3 regions of the Arthrobacter sp. efr-133-TYG-120 genome follow, and region 2 is predicted to be linked to each of the others. Evidence: riboswitches for the same ligand, from Rfam matches in the RefSeq annotation. Region 2 holds a riboswitch; each other region holds the start of a gene.
The links. Region 2 has a riboswitch for thiamine pyrophosphate ahead of thiO (glycine oxidase ThiO). Riboswitches for the same ligand answer to the same signal wherever they lie in the genome.

Region 1 (6,851 bases), on a different contig from region 2:
GCGCCCGGTATGCGTTGCTGTGCTGGGTGCGCCGCATCAGGTCATCGGCAGTCAACAGGACTTGGCTGACCGTGACCCCGTGCGCAGCAAAAGCCTGCGAATAGCGCGCCATCAAAAGCCCTTGGCCCACACTGGCCGCAGCCTGCTGCGTGGCGAGGTCCTTGGGACGCTTGGCGAGCCCGAGCGGTGCGAGACCCGCCGCGATGGCACCAGAGGAGACCAGGATGATCTCCGTCCCGGAATTGCGCTTCTCGGCCAGGGCGTGGACCAGGGCCGTCAGCGCTTTCTCCGAGATGCCGCCTTTGATGCTGGTCAACGAGGACGAACCTACTTTGACCACAATCCGCTTGGCGCCGGCCAACGCCTGGCGTTCCGCGGCGTCGTCGCCTTCGGTGACTTCAGCGATGCGGGCCGTGCTAGTCGTCATTTCCGGCTTCCAGGCCGCTTTCCTTCAGGGGCTTGGGCAGACGGCGGCCGCTGACGGACTCGGTCCAGATGCCCGCCTTCCGCTCGGCTTCGAGCTCGGCACGTGCTGCAGCCTTGGCCTCGCGGCGCTCGAGCTGCTCGTCGCGCTTCTGCGAACGGGTGGGACGGTCGCCGATGTCGGCAACGCGAATGTCGGTTCCTCGAGGCGTCGCCAGGAGTTCGGCGCCCGCCATCATGGTGGGCTCCCAGTCGAACACCACGCCGTCTTCCTCGCCGATCACCACGGTGTCGCCCGGAACGGCACCCATCTTGAACAACTCGTTTTCGATGCCGAGCTTGGCCAGTCGATCGGCGAGGTAGCCAATGGCTTCTTCGTTGGTGAAATCGGTCTGCTTGACCCAGCGGACCGGCTTTTCCCCGAGCACGCGGAAGAGCGGTTCGAGGTTCTTCTCCTCGCGGCGGATCTTGAAGCCGGACTCGTTGACGGCCCGGGGGCGCAGGACAGGCGCTGCGACCTTGGGAGGCGCAATCGCAACGGCCTTGCGGGCGGCCATGACGATCTCGCCCATGGCGAAGCTCAATTGGCGCAGGCCTTCATGGCTCGTGGCAGAGACTTCGAAGACGCGGTAGCCGCGCTGTTCCAGTTCTGGGCGGACGAACTCGGCCATATCCCGACCGTCAGGCAAGTCCACCTTGTTCAGGACCACAAGCTTGGGGCGCTCGTTCAAGGGGACCACTTCGCCGTCAACGCCGGCGTAGCTCATGTCCACCGCGTACTTGTCCAGCTCTTGCTCGATGATCGCAAGATCGGTGAGCGGGTCCCTGTCCGCTTCCAAGGTTCCGCAGTCCAGCACGTGCACCAGCGCGGCGCAACGCTCTACATGGCGCAGGAAGTTGTGGCCGAGGCCCTTGCCCTCGCTGGCGCCCTCGATCAGCCCGGGAACGTCGGCGATGGTGAACCGGACGTCACCGGCCTGGACCACGCCAAGGTTGGGGATCAGGGTGGTAAACGGGTAGTCGGCGATCTTGGGCCGCGCCGCGGACATCGCCGCGACAAGGCTCGACTTGCCCGCGGAGGGGAAGCCAACCAGCGCGATGTCTGCGATGGACTTCAGTTCCAGGACGATGTCGCTGGACTCGCCTTCAATACCGAGGAGGGCGAAACCGGGTGCCCTGCGCTTCTGCGAAGACAACGAAGAGTTACCAAGGCCGCCCATGCCGCCTGCGGCGGCGACGAACTCGGTGCCTTCGCCGACGAGGTCAGCAAGGACGACGCCGTCCTTGGTCTTGACCACCGTGCCGTCCGGGACGGGAAGGACGAGGGTTTCACCGTTCTTGCCGCCCCGCCAGTCGCCCATGCCCGGGCCGCCGTTGGTTGCGTGGCGGTGCGGTGCGTGGTGGTAATCAAGCAGGGTGGTGGTTTGGGCATCGACGCGCAGGATGACGTCGCCGCCATTGCCGCCGTTGCCGCCGTCGGGTCCACCGAGGGGCTTGAACTTCTCGCGCTTAACAGAAACACAGCCGTGGCCGCCTGTTCCGCCGGATACGTGAAGTACTACCCGGTCTACGAAGGTCGCCACGTGTTTCTCCTCTATGTGGAAATTACTGCTTGAAGTGCGTGTTGCGCCGCTGTTGCGCGGCCGCCCGCCCTAGTAAATTCTAGTGCGGTTAAAAAGACAGATGGAGCGGGCCATACGGCCCGCTCCACCCGTTCAGAACGTGTTATTACTCTGCAGCTGCAGCAGCAACGATGTTCACTACGCGACGGCCACGGCGAGTACCGAACTCAACCGCGCCTGCCTGCAGGGCGAACAGGGTGTCGTCGCCACCGCGGCCGACACCGGCGCCCGGGTGGAAGTGGGTGCCGCGCTGGCGGACGATGATCTCGCCTGCGGAAACGACCTGGCCACCGAAGCGCTTTACGCCGAGGTACTGGGCGTTGGAGTCACGACCGTTGCGAGTGGAGCTCGCGCCTTTTTTATGTGCCATTTGAAATGCCTGCCTTTAAATTCTGGGGAATCTGTTGAAAACCTGAACAGCAACCAGTGGTTACTTGATACCGGTGATCTTGATCTTGGTCAGTTCTTGACGGTGACCCTGGCGCTTCTTGTAGCCGGTCTTGTTCTTGAACTTCTGGATGACGATCTTCGGACCACGGAGGTCTTCGAGGATCTCAGCCGTAACCTTGACCTTGGCCAGATCCGCAGCTGCGGAGGTGACCTTGTCACCGTCCACCAGGAGCAGTGCGGGCAGCTCAAGGGTGCTGCCGGCTCCACCGGGGACGCGGTTCAGGGTTACGTAGTCTCCAACGGAAACCTTTTCTTGGCGGCCGCCTGCGCGGACAATCGCGTACACCACTTGGGCACTCACTTCTCTCGACGTTTATTACTAAATTTGCGTGCGGAACCCCGATCCAAAAACGGGCCTGGTTCACGCTGTGCCTCAACGCCGTGGACTCCGGTACGGAATCCATGAGTCATCCCTCGAATAGTTCTAAATGAAAGGTCAGTTCCAAATGAACGGTTTCTAGGGGCATAACCCAAGTGTTGGCGTAAGCACCGAAGATCTAGATTACGCTAGTTTCGCCTTCGGCTGCAAATGAGGCCAGGTCCGGAGGCTGCCACGTGATGGCTGCCACAGACTGGCTATGCCGCCATCCGGTACCGTGCCCGTCCACCTTACCCTGCCGGCCGCGAAAAGCTCGGATCCTCACGCCGACACGCTGCAACGCCTGCGGGGGCAAGCCGCGTTCCGGTGCCTCCTCCCCGGAAGACCGGCTCAGCCGTGCAACCTTGGAGCATCGAAGAACGCCGTTTCATAGCGGCAGGATTGGGCAAACGCCTCCATCATCGCTGTGCACTCCGCGGGCGACGCAACCTGCGCGGCGGCATCCGTGATGTCGATCGCCTTGCGGGTGGCCTCCGCGAACGCCTCGTCCGCGTAGGTGCGCAGCCAATCCGCATAGGGGTGCTCGTCCGATACTCCGGCCTCGACAAACCCATGGTGGAGCCGCTGTCCCACCTCGGCGTACAACCAGTAGCAAGGCAACACGGCAGCAACCAGCACCGCATAGCTTCCCGACGCCGATGCCGCCAGCAAGTGGTCCACGTAGGCCTTGGTGACCGGGCCCAGCTCTCCGCTCACCTGGCGTCCACTGAGCCAATTCCGGTGCAGCTCGGATTCGACTTCAAGGCACATCTGCGAGCCGCGGGCCCAGAACAGCTGTTCGGTTTCACTCGGAGCGAGGGCGCTTGCCCGTGCCAGGACCCTGGAATAGCCGTTGAGATAGATGGCATCCTGGGACAGGTAGTAGCTGAACTGCGCTTCGCTGAGACCACCGGATTGCAAGTGCTGGATGAAGTCCAAGCCATAAATGGCTGCCAGTTCCGTTTGGGCGGCGTCCCACATCCGGACGGCGAAGTCCCCCGGTTGAAGGGCCTGCTGGAGCGCGTGGAAATGATGGATCGGCCCGTTGCCCTTCCCTACTTCCAGCACCTCGGACCGGGTCAGCGCCTCCTGGAGCCAGGGCTTGACGACACGCAAAGCAGACTCCCAATCGCCGAGCCGCGCCTTGGCCGTCGCCATCGCCGACGACAGGGAACATCCCGTCCCATGGCTATTGCGGGTCTCCACCCGTTGGCCGGCGAATTCCACCACGTCCTGGCTCAGGACTCCCCCGGTATTGACCAGGGCATCGGGGCAGCCGGCTCCCTGCAGATGGCCCCCCTTCACCAGGACGGTGTTTCCGCAGCTAGCGGCCAGGCGCTTGCCTTGCTCCAACGCCGATGCCCAATCAGTGGCAACAGGCTCGCCAAGCAGCATGGCCAATTCCGGAAGGTTGGGGGTCACCAGGTCTGCGAGGGGCAGCAGTTCCCGCAGTGCGGTTTCAGCGGACTCCGCGAGGAGCCTGTCGCCACTGGTCGCGATCATCACTGGATCCAGGACGACGACGGCGGGGCGCGCCTTGCCGAGCCAGCGGCGGACTTCGTGGATGACCGCCGCGTCCCCGAGCATGCCGATCTTGACGGCATCAACCGTGATGTCGTCGCTAATGGCGTCCAATTGCTGGCGCAGGAACTCCACGGGAGGCACATGGACGCCAGTGACGCCCTGTGTGTTTTGTACAGTGAGCGCCGTGATGACGGCCATGCCGTAGCCGCCATTGGCCGCAATGCTCTTCAGGTCTGCCTGGATCCCAGCACCACCTGAGGGGTCCGAGCCGGCGATGCTGAGGACCCTGGGGATGGGGCGCTGGATGGCCTTGAGCGGGTAGACAGATGATTGCGCCGAAACAGTCATGCGAGACATCCCTTCGCCGGTGCTAACCGGACAGGTTCAACGGGTCTGGTCTCAGCCGGCTCGGTGCGCGGCACCCCGTGTCAGTCCCCTAGCTTAACCCTGATCACGCCTCGCCCGCTGAAATCGCCCATTGCAACCGGACTGCCAGGGTCGGCGGATTGGCCCACAACGCCGAAACCCCGGCGGTTTCCACAGGAGCGGAAACGGCCGGGGCTTAGGCACGGTACTGCGTTCAGAGTTCGGACTTCGGCACACCGACGCCGAGGATGATCGGTTCCGCTGCCGCCGTCGGCTTCGTCGGGGCGGCGTCTGCCGCCTTGGCCTCGTGCGCGGCCCCACCGGAAGCAGCCGCGGCAACCTCGTGGTGCTCCACGTTGGTGGCGTTGGCGGCACCCTGGGCCCGGCTGGCGCTACGGTTGCGTCGGCCTCGGCGTCCACGCGAACCCGAGTCCGGGGATTCACCGCTTGCAACGGCTGCGGGGGCCTCTGCGGGGGTTTCCTTGGCTGACGTTGACGTCGTGGCGGTGTCCGGAGCTTCTCCGAGGCCTGCGAATGCCTGTGCCAATAGGTCCAGGCTCATGGCAGGTGTGCCACTTGCAGCCTCCTCTTCGTGGTGGACGAAAGGCAACGCAACTTCCTCGCCGCCGAATCGCAGCACAGGCTTCGAACGTTCCTCGCCACTCGAAGCAGCGGCCGGAGCCTGGACCGGGGCCGCTGGGGCCCGGACCGGGGTTACTTCCGCTGCGTGCCCGTCGGCGAGCAATTCCGCCGCGTGGTGGAGCTCGTCGTCGTGCAGGTGGGCAGCGTGGGCTGCAGCCGCGATGGTGGCAAGGGCTGCGCGGGTGGCTGCCTGCCGGTTCGGGTCGGTGGATTCCACAGTGTGGACCGGCACCGAAGGGGTGACGGGCAGTTCAGTGGTCCCCGGCCCCGTGCCGCGGCCGCGGCGACGCTTGCGCTGCTCGGGGCGGACGGCTGGCTGTGACTCCGTGCGCGGGTGGTGGTGTTCAGCTGCCACGACGTTGGCCCGACGGTGCTCCACGGGCTCGTCGTGCGTGACGATTCCGCGCCCTGCGCACGTCTCGCACTGCTCGCCGAAGACCTCCAGCAGGCCGGTGCCCATGCGCTTGCGGGTCATCTGGACCAATCCAAGCGAGGTCACCTCGGCGACCTGGTGCTTGGTACGGTCCCGGCCGAGGCACTCGACCAGGCGGCGCAACACGAGATCGCGGTTGGATTCCAGGACCATGTCGATGAAGTCGATGACGATGATTCCACCGATGTCGCGCAAGCGGAGCTGGCGGACCACTTCCTCGGCAGCCTCAAGGTTGTTCTTGGTGACGGTCTCCTCGAGGTTGCCGCCGCTGCCGGTGAACTTCCCGGTGTTGACGTCGACAACCGTCATGGCCTCCGTGCGGTCGATCACGAGCGAACCACCGGAGGGCAGGAAGACCTTGCGCTCCAAGGCCTTGTGGATCTGTTCGTCCACGCGCCATGCCGAGAAAATGTCCTGGTCCGAGGTCCACTTCTCGAGGCGTCCCACCAGGTCCGGCGCCACGTACGTGACGTAGGCCTCGATGGTGTCCCAGGCTTCATCGCCGGAGACGATGAGCTTGGAGAAGTCCTCGTTGAAGACGTCACGGACAACCTTGATGGTGAGGTCCGGTTCGCCGTACAGCAGTTCCGGAGCCAGGATCTTGGTGGACGTGGACTGGCTTTCGATGCCTTCCCACTGGGCCCGCAAGCGGTTGATATCGTGCGTCAGTTCTTCCTCGGAAGCACCCTCGGCGGCGGTGCGGACAATAACGCCCGCGTTCTCCGGGAGGCGGTCCTTGAGGATTTTCTTCAGGCGGTTGCGCTCGACGTCGGGCAGCTTGCGGGAAATTCCCGTCATTGACCCGCCCGGTACGTACACAAGGTAGCGGCCGGGAAGTGAAATCTGGCTCGTCAGGCGTGCGCCCTTGTGGCCCACCGGGTCCTTGGTGACCTGGACCAGCACGGAGTCGCCTGACTTCAGGGCGTTCTCGATGCGGCGCGGTTTGCCTTCCAGGGTGACGGCATCCCAGTTGACTTCACCGGCGTACAGTACGGCGTTGCGGCCGCGCCCGATGTCTACGAACGCGGCTTCC
Region 2 (6,851 bases):
TCAGTGGCCGTGACGGTCGGAACCGAGTCGCTTGCGGGCGCAGGGGTGATGCCACAGAAAGCCTCATAATCGGTCAATTCGGTGATCGGCTCGGCCTCCGGGTCTTTCGAAACCTTGATTTCGCGCCAGCTGCCGCCGAGCGCGTCGAAGAGCGCCACGCGCCCCAGCATGGAGCGCCCGACGCCGGTGATCAGCTTGACTGCCTCGGTCACCATGAGCGAGCCGACAGCGGCGCACAGCATGCCGAACACGCCGCCTTCGCCGCAGGACGGGACCGAGCCGGCGGGAGGGGCCTCCGGGTAGAGATCGCGGTAGCTGGGTCCGTGCTTCTCCCAGAACACACTGACCTGGCCGTCGAAGCGGAAAATGGATCCCCAGACGTACGGTTTGCCGAGAATCGCGGCAGCATCGTTGACCAGGTACCGGGTGGCGAAGTTGTCCGCGCCGTCCAGGATGAGGTCGTAGCCCGAGAAAATCTCCAAAGCGTTGGAGGAGTCCAAGCGCACGTTGTGCAGCTGCACGCTGACGAGCGGGTTGAGTTCCTTGATGGCGTCACGCGCCGATTCGATTTTCGGCCGTCCCACATCGCCCACGCGGTGGATGATCTGACGTTGCAGGTTGCTGAGGTCGACGTCGTCGTCGTCCACGATTCCGAGCGTCCCCACCCCGGCGGCGGCGAGGTAGAGCAACGCCGGAGAGCCCAGTCCGCCGGCTCCGATCACGAGGACTTTGGCATTCTTGAGCCGACGCTGACCGGCCGCTCCGATTTCGGGAATAATGAGGTGGCGCGAGTAGCGTTCCACCTCTTCGGTGGTCAGTCCCGCGGCCGGTTCCACGAGTGGCGGCAGCGAAGACGGCAACGTTTGGGCAGCAAAAGTAGTGGCCATACTTCAAAGTATCCCCGCAGGTGCCGCCCGGTCATATTACTGCGCAGTATTGTGGTCATAACTGCAAGGGGAAAGGCGGCAGACAAGTGGCCGAGAGTGCACGTATCAAACAAGAGGCGCAGGTCAGGCAAGATCGGACCGGTTCGCCCCGTTCGGCCAGGTTGCCACGCGATGAGCGCCGGGCCCAGCTCTTGAATGCCGCCTTGGAAGTTTTCGTTGCCAACGGCTTCCATGGTGCGGCGATGGACGAAATCGCCGAGACCGCCCATGTCAGCAAGCCGGTGCTGTACCAACACTTCCCGTCGAAACGGGAGCTCTACATGGCCCTCCTCGACAGCCACCTGGCCACGCTCACGGACCAGATGCTCACGGCGCTGAATTCGACGTCGGACAACAAGGAGCGCGTCCAGGCCGTCATGCGCGCCTACTACCGTTTCATCGCGGGCGATGACCAAGCCCACCGGCTCGTCTTCGAATCCGATCTCATCAACGACCCGGACGTCAGCTCCCGGCTGGAGACTTTCAACCGCACCTTCGCCGACGCCGTCGCCAAGGTCATCGCCGAAGACACCAAGCTGCCCCCGCTGGAGGCCCAGCTGCTGGGCCGGGGCCTGGCGGGAATGGCGCAGGTCAGCGCGCGGTATTGGCTCGAAACCGACGGCGATTTGGACCTCGATGTCGCCAGCGACCTGATCTACCGTTTAGCTTGGCGCGGAATCAGTCGCTTCCCGAAAGAGTCCTAGACTACAAATAGAGGACTGAGTATTTTTTTGATTGGCTGGGAGGCCCCGCTGTGGAAGTAAAGATCGGCATTCAGAATGTTGGCCGTGAGATCGCGCTTGAGTCCGCTCTCGACGCCGAGGCTGTTGCCAAGATCGTGAGCGAGGCCATTGCCAACGGCACGGACCTGCGCCTGACCGACGAAAAGGGCCGACAGGTCATCGTTCCCGGCAATGTCCTCGGATACGTGGAGATCGGCGCCGAGGAAGTACGCCGGGTCGGCTTCGGCGCCCTCTAAGCAACAGGCAAGAACACCAGCGAGCCAGGAGTCCGCATGCTCTCACTTGTCATCGTGGCGCTAGCCACCATCGCTTCAGGCTTCATTGTCTGGGGAACTGACAAACACCGTGGAACGTACGGAATCACCCTGCCCGCCGGCGTTTCGGTCGCCGTCGCCATGCTGAGTTGGGTGATCTTCATCCAACTTGGCTTTGGCTACCAGCCTGGCGTGACGTGGATCCCGTGGGTCCTGCCCATCATTCTGGGGACCGTGGCGGCCGCCGTGGCGTCCTACTTCCTGGGCCGCCATCGGAAGCGGCACGACACCGCCCAGCTGACCGCGGCGCTGAGGCTCTAACCAGCGCTGCGGCTCTATCTGCAGATACGGCTCATGGCGTGGCTTCCGGTTTGGCAACTGCCCCGGCTTCCGCGGCCGCTTCGCTGACGCTCTTAGCCGCCCGGACGTCGCGCTGCGTTACCTCGCTCCCGGCATCGTGGGACGTGTAGCGGTTGTAGCGCCAGTCCAGGTCCGGGTGGTGGTTCTGCTGTTCGGCAATGCGCCCGACGGCGGCAATCAACTCGAGTGCGGCAGCCGACGTCGGGCACTTGTAGGCGGTGACGAGGGCGCCCTGGCGATACCGCCAGTCCGGCAGCTCCGCAAGGGCGTCGTCAATAGTGGACCTGGAAAGAATGTCGTCCTTGCCGGCCATTCGGGGCTCCTTCACAGACGCGGAATCTTCGCAGGAATCCCCGGAGCGGCCAGCGTCGGCCGCTAGAGGAACTCGGCCCGGCCTTCCATGGCCGAGGAGGCCAGGGCGTGTTCCCTGCGCGGGATGCGGCCCGCCTGCTTCGCCAGCCTACCGGCGATGACCGCGTGTTTGAAGGCCTCGCCCATCTGCACCGGATTCTGCGCGCGGGTCACCGCGGTGGCCAGCAGCACGGCGTCGCAGCCGAGCTCCATGGCCAGTGCGGCGTCGGACGCGGTGCCGATGCCGGCGTCGAGCACTACCGGCACCGAAGCGCGGGACACAATCAGCTCGATGTTGTGGGGATTCAGGATGCCCAGGCCGGTGCCGATAGGCGCGCCCAACGGCATCACCGCAGTTGCCCCGAGGTTCTCCAGGCGAAGCGCAAGTACGGGGTCGTCGTTGGTGTAGGCGAAGACCTTGAAGCCGCGGTCCACCAGCTTCTCCGTCGCATCCACCAACTCCACGGCGTCAGGCAGCAGCGTCTGTTCGTCGGCGATGACCTCGAGCTTCACCCAATCCGTTTCCAATGCCTCCCGGGCTAGCTCGGCTGTCATGACGGCATCCTTGGCGGTAAAACAGCCGGCGGTGTTGGGCAGGACACGGATGCCGTGGTCTACGAGCAATTGGAACAGCGAACCGGTTTCCGTCGGTGAGTACCGCCGCATTGCGACGGTAGTGAGTTCGGTGCCGGAAGCCAGCAAGGCTGCCCCGAGGCCGTCTAGGCTCGGAGCTCCGCCGGTTCCCATGATAAGGCGCGAGCCGAACTCAACACCGTCGATCACCAGGGCATCGGTTCGGGTGCCTGCTTCGTGAGTGCTTGCTGTGGTCATGGTTCAGCCTCCCTGTACTGCGGTAACGATTTCGAGTTCATCGCCCTCTGCGAGCGCGGTGGCAGCCCACTGGCTGCGCGGCACCACTTCGGAATTGCGTGCGACGGCGACGCCGATCTTGCGTCCGTCGGCCGCTTGGCCGCTGGAATCCACAACGCGTCCGGTGATGTGGCTGACGAGGGTGGTGACGGAAGCGTCGTCGCTCAGCGTGTGGTCTGCGCCGTTCAATTTGATGTTCATGCGTGGTCCTTCAGAAGGGGATTTAAGGTATCGGCGGATGGGCCGTCTGCGGAAGCCCTTGCTGCTGAGTGCGGGCGGGAGAAGCGGTCCGGGCGGAATTTGTTCCACCGGGGATCGGCGGTGCCATCCATGAGTCCAACGCAGATTTTTGCCGCTGCCGGAGTGAGGAGCACGCCATGGCGGAAGAAGCCGCTGGCCACGATGAGGCCGGGCACGGTTCCTTCCCGACCTTCGACGCGGCCCAGCAGCGGTGCGTTGTCCGGGGTGCCCGGACGGGCCCGGGCAGTTGCTTCGAGGAGTTCCAGCTCGGCAACGGCCGGAACCAATACCTGGGCGTCGCGGAGCAATTGGTAGACGCCGCCGGCTGACACCGGGTTGGCCGATCCCCCGGACGACGACAATCCGTCCTCACGTTGCGTCGCGCCGATCACCACGGTCCCGTCATCGCGGGGAACGATGTAGACGGGCACTCCGCGCACCATTCCCCGGACCGTGGCGGTGACCAGCGGTTGCAGGTGGTCCGGGACGCGCAGCCGCAGTATGTCGCCGTAGACGGGACGCAACGGGAGCGACAATCCATCCGGCAGTCCTTTCACGCGGGCGGCATCGAGTCCGTTGGCTACCACCGTTTCCGTGGCAAGCACTTCGATGCCTGAGCCGAGCACGGCCCCGACGGCGCGCCCGTCCTCCCACAGGAGGCCCGCCGCAGTGTCCCGGACCGCGAAACCGCCTTCGGCCCCCGGAATCCAGCTCGAATCGCCGGGCTGGTGCTCCGCCAGCGCGCCTAGAATCGCGGCCGAAAGCCGGCGAGGATCCACTTGGTGGTCGCCCGGGATGTCGAAGGCACAGGAAATCTGCGGGCTCAAGAGCGGCTCACGCTCCCGTGCTTCGCGCAACGGCACGGATTCCACCACCAGGCCATGGGCCAGCTGGACGTCCCGAAGATCGGCGAGCGCCCGGCGGTCCGCTGCGTCCGCACCGACGGCGAGGGTCGGCGTCGTCCGGTAACCCGTGCTGCGTCCGGTTCGTGAGCCGGTCACATTGTGTTCGAAGTCCGGCCACAACGCCGACGATTCGAGCATGAGCTCCAGGAGGTCCTCTTCCTGGTAGTGCAGTTCACTGACGGGTGCCAACATCCCCGCCGCCGCGAAAGTAGCGCCGCTGGCCGGCGCGGGATCGATCAGGACAACCGAGCGGCCCGACCTTCGGGCTTCCCACGCAATGCCCAGGCCAATGACGCCGCCCCCGATCACCGCCACGTCTGTGTGCAGGGGCCCGTGCTGGGTGTTTACTTCGTCCATGGAGTCCTTCCCTACGCCGGTACTAGCCGGATCAGGTCAAGCGGTCGGCGCTGAAGCCCTCTCAGCCGCGCGGCGATTGTGACTGCCGCCGCGGCTCCCGCGGTACCAGCCCAGTTTAGAGGAACTACTCTGTTTCCATGACCCAGCACGATGTCCACACCACCGCCCGCCTCTACCTCTGCACCGACGCCCGCAAGCAACAGGGTGATTTTGAGCAGTTTGTCGATGCCGCGTTCGAGGGCGGCGTGGACATCATCCAGCTGCGCGACAAGACCATCGAAGCGGCAGAGGAACTGGAACTCCTGGAGATCCTGCAATCCGTGGCGCACCGTCAGGGCCGGCTCTGGGCAGTCAACGACCGCGCCGACGTAGCGTCCCTCGCCGGCGCACCGGTGTTCCATATCGGCCAAAAGGACATTTCGCTGCACTCGGCCCGGAAGCTGCTCCACGACCCCACCATCATCGGCCTCTCCACGCACACGCCGGAGCAGATTGACGCAGCCATCGCCGCGTCGCCTGGCCGGAGCGGCTTGGACTACTTCTGCGTCGGGCCTGTGTGGGCCACGCCCACCAAGCCTGGACGCTCCGCCGTCGGGCTCGATCTGGTGAAGTACGCTGCCAATGCGGTGAAGCAGGCAGACGAAGAGACCGTCGGCGGCGTAGTGCTTCCTTGGTTTGCGATCGGCGGCATCGATCTCAGCAACGTGGAAGAGGTAGTGAGGGCCGGCGCCAGCCGCATTGTTGTGGTCCGCGCCATCACCGAGGCCGAGGATCCGACGGCGGCAGCCCAGGCACTCCTGGCCGCACTGGACGCAGCGGCGGCCTAGCGAGACGCCGGGAGATTTTGGAGTTACCCTGACTTTCGTGTCACATCAGCGCATAGCCCCGAACGTCTCTGAAACGTCGAACCAGCTCGCGGAAGCACTGGCGGCGCTTCGGACCGAACTCGAGCTGCCCGCGGGTTATCCCGCTGAAGCACTGCGCGACGCGGAGGCCGCGGTTTCAGGACACAGGCTGCCGGCGCAGGACCTCACGGGCGTTCCGTTCATCACGATCGACCCGGCCTCTTCCACGGATCTCGACCAGGCCCTCTTCATTGAGCGGTCCGGGAATGGTTACAGGGTTCTCTACGCCATCTCCGATGTGCCCTCCTTTGTGCCACCGGGAGGAGCGCTCGACGCCGAGACCCGCCACCGGGGACAGACGTACTATGCGCCGGACGGCCGCATACCGCTGCACCCCGAGATCATCAGCGAGCACGCCGGAAGCCTGCTGGCGGGCCAGGACTGCGGAGCGTTCGTGTGGGACTTCGAACTCGATGCCGAAGCAGAGTTCCGCACCGTCTCAGTTCGCCGGGCAAGCGTACGCAGCCGCGCCAAGCTCAACTACAAGGGCGTCCAGTCCGCGATCGATTCCGGGACAGCTGATCCCGTCCTGCAGTTGCTCAAGGAGGTCGGGCTCAAACGGGTGGAACTCGAACGCCGCCGCGGCGGAGCGAGCCTGAACATGCCTGAACAAGAAATCGTCCAACTGCCCGACGGCGGGGGGTACAGGATCGTCGCAGCTCCCTCGCTGCCCGTCGAGGACTGGAACGCCCAGATTTCGCTCATGACCGGGATGGCGGCGGCCCAGCTGATGCTCGACGGCAAGGTTGGAATCCTGCGCACCATGCCCGCTCCCGATGAGCGCTCGCTGCTCCATTTCAAACGGCAGGCCGGGGCACTCGGCAAGCCTTGGACCGAGGGGACCAGCTACGGCGAGTACCTACGGACCCTCGACGGCAAAGACCCCCGGCAATTGGCCATTCTCCATTCCGCGGGGCTGCTTTTCCGGGGCGCCGGATAC
Region 3 (6,851 bases), on a different contig from region 2:
GCTCGTGAAAGACATCGTGCTGATCGTCACGGCGGTGATCCTTAGCCTCGCCGCCGCCGGCGCGATCTACAGGATCGCCGTCGGGCCGTCCCTGCTGGACCGGGTGCTCGCCTCGGACGTGCTGCTCGCCATACTGGGTGCTGCGCTGGCCATCGACATGGCCGTCAACAGGCACCTCAACAACCTCGTGCTGCTCGTCGCGCTGACGCTGATCGGTTTCATCGGATCGGTGACGGTGGCGCGCTTCGTGGCCGACCGGAGAGGACAGGTCAATGACTCCTGACGCCACCGGAGCGGATGCCGTCATCGATGCCGTCACCGCGGTGCTGCTGATCGTCGGTGCGGTGATGTCATTGGGCGCGGCGATCGGCCTGTTGCGCTTCCCGGACCTGATGAGCCGCATGCACGCAGCTACCAAGCCGCAAGTGCTCGGGCTGTTCCTCGTCTTGGCGGCCATCGGGCTGCAGATGCGCGAATGGTGGGTGTGGCCGATCCTGGCCGTCGCTTGGATCTTCCAATTGCTGACGGTGCCGGTGTCCGCACACATGGTGGGCCGCGCAGGCTACCGGACCAAGCACCTGCACCCCGAGTTGCTGAGCATCGACGAACTCGAGGCCGTGGTGCTGCGGGCCGCCGGTCAACGGGCAGCGGAGAAAGCCCAAGCCGACCCGACAACTCCCCACAGCGGGAACGGTGGGAGCCCAGGCCCTCACGGCGCCAACGGCGGGCCGTCAGCCTAGACGATGTCCTGTGTCTTCGAGAAACGCGAGATGGCGCGCTGGGTACTGCGGCTTGCGAAAACCTGGATGACGGCGCTGACAGTCGCCGAAATCAGGGCGAAGGTCAGTGCAGAGCGCAGGCTTGCCTCCATATCATCGTGACCCTTGGGAGGTTTCTTGCCGGTGGACTTTTCCCACAGCGCATTGACGAGCTTGGTGCCGACAAAGCCAGCGCCGATGCTCACGCCGGTGCCGAGCAGTTTGATGAGGAGGTTCATTCCGGGACTCCTTGCGGGTGGAAACAGGACCGTCCCCAGCCTAACCCCACTTCAGGGCAGTTCCGGAGCAACGGATGGAGCTTGGCGCCTCTGCCGGAAGAACTCCTCCAAGGCCCCGGGCTTTGGACGGACAGGCACGATGTCACGGTCCTCGCCCAGTATCGCTTCCACTGTGCCGAGGGCGAGGAGCTCATCCAGCAGCGCCAGCGTGGGCGGCATGAGCTTGAGTGTTCCGGCGACTTCGGCGTCCAGGATTCCGCGGACGGGCATCCACAAGGACGACGACGCTTCCGTGGTCTGGTGCCTTGGCTCGGCACCGGAAACCGGGCAGGCAAGGTAGAAGTACGTGTCGAAGCGCTTGGGCTGGTCCTGCGGAGTGACCCAGTTGGCCCACGGGCGGAGGGTGGCGGCGTCAAGCTTCAGCCCGGCCTCTTCGAACACCTCACGCTGCGCGGCCGCCAGCACCCGGCCGGCGTTGAACCTGGCGGAGGCAGGCTCGACGGCGATGCTGCTCCGGTGCCATGCAGCGGCGTGCTGCTCGACGACGTCGTCCGCGAAGTCCCAGCCGGAGCTGTCCACCTGGTCCACCCGGCCCCCGGGGAAGACCACCATGCCCGCGGCGAAATCCATCGTGGAAACCCGGTGCTGGACGAACACCTCCAAAGCCTGCGCCGCACCTTCAGAGCCCCCGGGAACCGCGGCATCCCGGACCAGGATCACGCTTGCGGCGAGCCTCGGTTCCGCCACCGTGGTGCTGTTCGCTTCGCCATTGCCTGCCAAGACCGCTCCTTTGCCCGCTCTGCCGCGTCACATTCTGCTGGATCATTGTCCCAGTTTCTGCGGCCGCCCGCGCCATTCCGGGCCGGCCTGCGCTCACCCGGCGAGTGATCCAGCAGAATCCCTCGTCCCCGCGTGTTTGTGACCGTTCCGCGGACGCCAACACAGCGCCCGCAACCCCGCCAAGGTGTAAACTGAACCACGCCCAAAAGGGTGGATTGATAACGACAGGGGAGCGCCGCCGTCGGGCACGCAGCAATGCGGCACGGAGGACGGGCGCTGAGAGTGCGGACAGCCGCAGACCCTCGAACCTGATCCGGCTAGTACCGGCGCAAGGGAGTCGAGTTCTCATAGTGTCCGGACCGGCGCGGCGGAAGCCGCTCGCAGGCAACCGGGAACACTTTCCCCTCCTGTTCCTCAGGAGGACAAAATGACTGGTATTTCTGCAAGGCCGGGCCTCACCAAGCCTGGTTACAACTGGCGCGTCGTGGACATCGTCGTGGCGGCACTCATCTCGATCGCCGGTGGCGTGATCTTCTGGGCATGGGACCAGATGGCTTTGGTTGCCACGCCTATGTCCGCGGGCTACCCGCCCCTGAGTGGCCTGATCGCCGGCGGCTGGATGATTCCGGCAGTCTTGGGCATGCTCATCGTCCGCAAGCCCGGTGCGGCAATTTTCTGCGAAACAGTGGCCGCCACGAGCGAGCTCATCATGGGTTCCCAGTACGGCACCACGGTGCTGATCTCGGGCCTGCTCCAGGGCTTGGGGGCGGAACTCATTTTCCTGGCCTTCATGTACAAGAAGTTCAACCTGCCGGTGTCCCTGCTGGCCGGTGCCGGTGCGGGCCTGTTCTGCGGCCTGAACGACTCCTTCTTGCCGTGGGGCTGGAACATAGCCTACGAGCCGGTCGACAAGCTCGCGTACATCGTGTTCTGCACGATCTCCGGGGCCGTCATTGCCGGTGCCCTGTCCTGGATCGCTACCCGCGGCCTGGCCAGGACCGGTGTCCTGAGCGCGTTCGCGTCACGCAAGGCCGCCTCGGAGCCCGTCTTTTCCTGATGCCCAGTCCTGATTCCGGCACCTCTGCCGTGGTGCGACCCGCCGCCATTTCCGCGCAGGGCTGGGGCTGGCGGCACGCCGGCCGCACCACGCAGGCCATCCACGCCCTGGACCTGGACATCCGTCCGGGCGAGCGCGTCCTGCTGCTTGGCCCCTCGGGCGCAGGCAAGTCGACGTTCCTCCATGCCCTGGCGGGCGTGCTGGGCGAGGAAGGCGACGACGCCGACGAGACCGGCTCGTTGCTGGTTGACGGCGTTTCCCCGAAGGCCCAGCGGGGCCGTGCCGGACTCATGCAACAGGACCCCGAAACCCAGGTGGTGCTTTCCCGCCTGGGCGACGACGTCGCGTTCGGCGCCGAGAACCTTTGCGTGCCGCGGGACGAGATTTGGAAGCGGGTCCATGAAGCGCTCGACGACGTCGGGCTGCTGCGGAGGGCCGGTGGCAGTGCCAGCGGCAACTTTTCGCTCGACCACCCGACGTCGGCCCTCTCGGGCGGGCAGAAACAGCGCCTTGCGCTCGCCGGCATACTGGCGATGCGTCCCGGCCTGATCCTCCTGGACGAGCCGACCGCCAACCTTGACCCGGCCGGCGTCTTGGAAGTGCGCGATGCCGTGGGCCGCTGCCTGGACAAGACCGGCGCCACCTTGGTGGTGGTGGAACACCGGGTATCGGTCTGGAAAGACCTCGTGGACCGGATTGTGGTGCTTCAGCCGGGCAGTTCCTCCTCGGGAGGTTCGACGCCGGCGGTGCTTCTGGACGGTGACCCGAACACGGTTCTGGCGCAAGCAAGGGACATGCTCACTGCTGCGGGCGTCTGGGTGCCTGGTTACGTGCCGGCCACCCGCCCACGTTCGGGAACAGGCGCCGGACCGGCGGCCGACTCCGGGGCGGGGAGCTCCCGGAATGGGGGCGAGTTGCTGCTCGCCACCCAGGAGCTTGCGGTGTCCCGCGAACGGACACGGCGCCGGGGGTTCAAAACGATCGCCCCGCGTCCTGTGCAGTCCGGACTCGACGCCGAAGTGTTTGCCGGGCGGGCACTGACCATCACCGGTCCCAATGGCGCCGGAAAATCGACCTTCGCTTTGACCCTCGCGGGGCTGTTGGCGCCGATATCCGGGGCGGTGACTGCCGCCGTCGGGCTCAGCGACGGCGCGGGCCCCGACCCGTTCAAGTGGAAGGCCCAGCAGCTGATCTCCCGCATCGGGACTGTGTTCCAAGAGCCCGAGCACCAGTTCGTCACCGGCCGCGTCCTCGATGAGCTCATGTTCGGCCCCAAGCATCTTGGCCATGGCGAGGAACGGGTGGACGAGTTGCTGGAACGGCTGCGCTTGGGGCATCTCGTGGACGCCAATCCGTACACGCTCTCCGGGGGCGAAAAACGGCGGCTATCCGTGGCGACGGTGCTCGCCGCGCACCCCCGCGTCCTGGTGCTGGACGAACCCACTTTCGGCCAGGACGCGAACACGTGGGCTGAGCTTGCGTCGTTCCTTTCCGAACTGCTCGACGCCGGCACCTCCGTGGTTTCCGTGACCCACGACCAGGAATTCAGCTCCGTCCTGGGCGGCGCCGAGATGCGGCTCGAGCCTGCATTCCAAGGCGGCGCCCGGCAGGAAGCAGGTGCGGCATGAGGGACGCCCTGACCCTGCGCGGCAACAACGCCCTCCTGACACGCGCCAATCCGCTGGCCAAGTTCGTGTCGGTCTTCCTGATCACCCTGGTGTTGGCGTTGTCCATCGACTTGGTGTCAGCCTCGACCGCGCTCCTCGGCGAATTGGCGTTGTTCCCCCTCGCGGGGCTCACCGTGCGCTTGCTCTGGCAGCGCGGCTGGCCCTTGATTATCGCGGCCGCGCTCGGAGGTTGGAGCACCGCGATCCTGTCGGCGGACAGCGGAAGGATACTGCTCGACGTCGGGATCTGGTCCATTAGCGAAGGCTCGCTTCAGCTTGGACTCGGCTTCATGCTGCGGGGTCTTGCCATAGCGCTGCCTGCCATTCTCCTGATGAGTTGCACCGATCCCACCGATCTCGCCGATGCCCTGGCGCAAAAGGCGAAACTGCCGCACCGTTTTGTCTTGGGTACCCTGGCGGCCCTGCGGCTCGTGGGACTCATGGCGGAGGAGTGGCAGACCATCGGCATGGCACGGCGCGCGCGGGGTGTCGGCTCGCACGGAAGTCCGCCGCAACGGTTCAAGGCCATGCTTGGCCAAAGCTTCGGCTTGTTGGTCCAGGCGATTCGACGGGCGTCCCGCTTGGCGGTGACCATGGAGGCGCGCGGCTTCGGCGGCGGACGGCGGACCTGGGCGCGCGAATCCACCTACAGCCGCCTGGACGTCTGGGTTCTGGGCGGCGGGCTGGTCATCGCTGCCGCGGCCGTACTCGCGGCCCAATGGGCTGGGACCTGGCACTTCGTCTGGCTGAAGCAGCCCAACTAGCTCGCAGTTGTTGTCGTTTTGACGCTTCAAAACGACAACAACTGCGAGCTACTTGGGTATTTGCGGGCGGGCCGCCATCCGGCAGCCCCGGGCACGCGACGGCGGCCGTTGCGACTTACTTATCGCACGAGACGACTATTCTCGGGCTGAATCAGCGGGTTGCGTCGCAGAATCTCCAATTCTTAGACCATCTGTGATATTTATTGATCATGACGCAACCGACTGCCGAACATGTAGGTCTCCTCCTTCGCGACGCCCGCGGCGAAAAGGGCTGGACACAGGGACAGCTCGCCTCGGAACTGGGCACCAGCCAAAGCGCCATTGCCCGCATGGAACAAGGCAAGCAGAACCTTAGCCTGCGCATGATCGAGCGCCTCGAGTCGATCTTCGGACGAACCATCGTCAAGGTCGGCAAACGGCAGATGACCCACCTGCGCGTGGAGGGCGGACGTACGCTCTCCGGCTCGGTGGACGTCAACAGCAGTAAGAATGCCGGCGTCGCACTGCTTTGCGCGAGCCTCATCAACCGCGGCACCACCACCTTGCGACGGCTCGCCCGGATCGAAGAAGTCAACCGGATTGTCGAGGTATTGACCTCCATCGGCGTCGAATGCACCTGGCTGAACGGCAACGATCTGCGCATCCGCCGCCCGGAAACGCTGGACCTCGCTTCCATGGACGTGGAAGCCGCACGCCGCACCCGCAGCGTCATCATGCTGCTCGGCCCGCTCCTCGATGAGGCTGCCTCGTACCAGCTGCCCTACGCCGGCGGTTGCGATCTCGGGACCCGGACCGTGGAACCGCACATGCAGGCATTGCGGCAGTTCGGACTCTCCGTGGAAGCCAAGTCGGGCTTCTATTCCGTGCAGGCGCCGCCGGCCGACGGCGAGCACCGCACCTTCGTGCTCACGGAGCGCGGTGACACCGTAACGGAGAACGCCATCATGGCCGCCGCACACCGCAGCGGTACCACAGTGATCCGCAATGCCAGCCCCAATTACATGGTGCAGGACCTTTGCTTCTACCTGCAGGGGCTCGGCGTGGTCATCGACGGCATCGGGACAACCACCCTGAAGATCACTGGGCGCCCGGCGATCGACGTCGACATTGAGTACTTCCCGTCCGAAGACCCGATCGAGGCCATGAGCCTGATCACCGCGGGCATCGTGACCAACTCGGAAGTCACCATCTGCAGGGTCCCCATCGAGTTCATGGAGATCGAACTTGCCACGCTCGAGCAGATGGGCCAACAGCTCGACATCTCCGGCGAGTACTTTGCGCGCAACGGACGGACGCGCTTGGTGGATGTCACCACCAAGCCATCACGGTTGCGCGCTCCGGAGGACAAGATCCATCCGATGCCGTTCCCGGGTCTAAACATCGACAACTTGCCGTTCTTCGCGGTCATCGCCGGCAACGCCGAAGGCCAGACCATGATCCACGACTGGGTCTACGAAAACCGGGCCATCTACCTGACCGAACTCAACAAACTCGGCGCCCAGGTTCAACTGCTCGATCCGCACCGCATCTACGTCAATGGCCCCACCAAGTGGCGTGGCGCGGAAGTCGGATGCCCCCCGGCACTG

Region 1: it holds a riboswitch for thiamine pyrophosphate, as region 2 does, so the genes downstream of both, QRN51_RS18120 (bifunctional hydroxymethylpyrimidine kinase/phosphomethylpyrimidine kinase) here and thiO (glycine oxidase ThiO) in region 2, are expected to answer to the same signal.
Region 3: it holds a riboswitch for thiamine pyrophosphate, as region 2 does, so the genes downstream of both, QRN51_RS17705 (ECF transporter S component) here and thiO (glycine oxidase ThiO) in region 2, are expected to answer to the same signal.

What each region holds. Positions count from the first base shown of each region.
Region 1 is NZ_JARVRI010000032.1:65,880-72,730, reverse strand. Features, by position in the region: gene proB (glutamate 5-kinase) at 1-427, opposite strand, end outside; gene obgE (GTPase ObgE) at 417-2,006, opposite strand; gene rpmA (50S ribosomal protein L27) at 2,152-2,415, opposite strand; gene rplU (50S ribosomal protein L21) at 2,476-2,784, opposite strand; gene QRN51_RS18120 (bifunctional hydroxymethylpyrimidine kinase/phosphomethylpyrimidine kinase) at 3,205-4,725, opposite strand; TPP riboswitch at 4,717-4,813, opposite strand; gene QRN51_RS18115 (Rne/Rng family ribonuclease) at 4,958-6,851, opposite strand, start outside.
Region 2 is NZ_JARVRI010000036.1:136,582-143,432, reverse strand. Features, by position in the region: gene moeB (molybdopterin-synthase adenylyltransferase MoeB) at 1-887, opposite strand, end outside; gene QRN51_RS19435 (TetR/AcrR family transcriptional regulator) at 1,091-1,630, shown strand; gene QRN51_RS19430 (DUF3107 domain-containing protein) at 1,681-1,905, shown strand; gene QRN51_RS19425 (hypothetical protein) at 1,942-2,244, shown strand; gene QRN51_RS19420 (4a-hydroxytetrahydrobiopterin dehydratase) at 2,276-2,596, opposite strand; gene QRN51_RS19415 (thiazole synthase) at 2,659-3,465, opposite strand; gene thiS (sulfur carrier protein ThiS) at 3,469-3,705, opposite strand; gene thiO (glycine oxidase ThiO) at 3,702-5,006, opposite strand; TPP riboswitch at 4,998-5,117, opposite strand; gene thiE (thiamine phosphate synthase) at 5,144-5,833, shown strand; gene QRN51_RS19395 (RNB domain-containing ribonuclease) at 5,871-6,851, shown strand, end outside.
Region 3 is NZ_JARVRI010000031.1:51,918-58,768, forward strand. Features, by position in the region: gene QRN51_RS17680 (Na+/H+ antiporter subunit E) at 1-8, shown strand, start outside; gene QRN51_RS17685 (MrpF/PhaF family protein) at 5-283, shown strand; gene mnhG (monovalent cation/H(+) antiporter subunit G) at 273-740, shown strand; gene QRN51_RS17695 (DUF4235 domain-containing protein) at 737-997, opposite strand; gene QRN51_RS17700 (NUDIX hydrolase) at 1,049-1,777, opposite strand; TPP riboswitch at 1,994-2,130, shown strand; gene QRN51_RS17705 (ECF transporter S component) at 2,205-2,834, shown strand; gene QRN51_RS17710 (ABC transporter ATP-binding protein) at 2,834-4,462, shown strand; gene QRN51_RS17715 (energy-coupling factor transporter transmembrane component T family protein) at 4,459-5,265, shown strand; gene QRN51_RS17720 (UDP-N-acetylglucosamine 1-carboxyvinyltransferase) at 5,475-6,851, shown strand, end outside.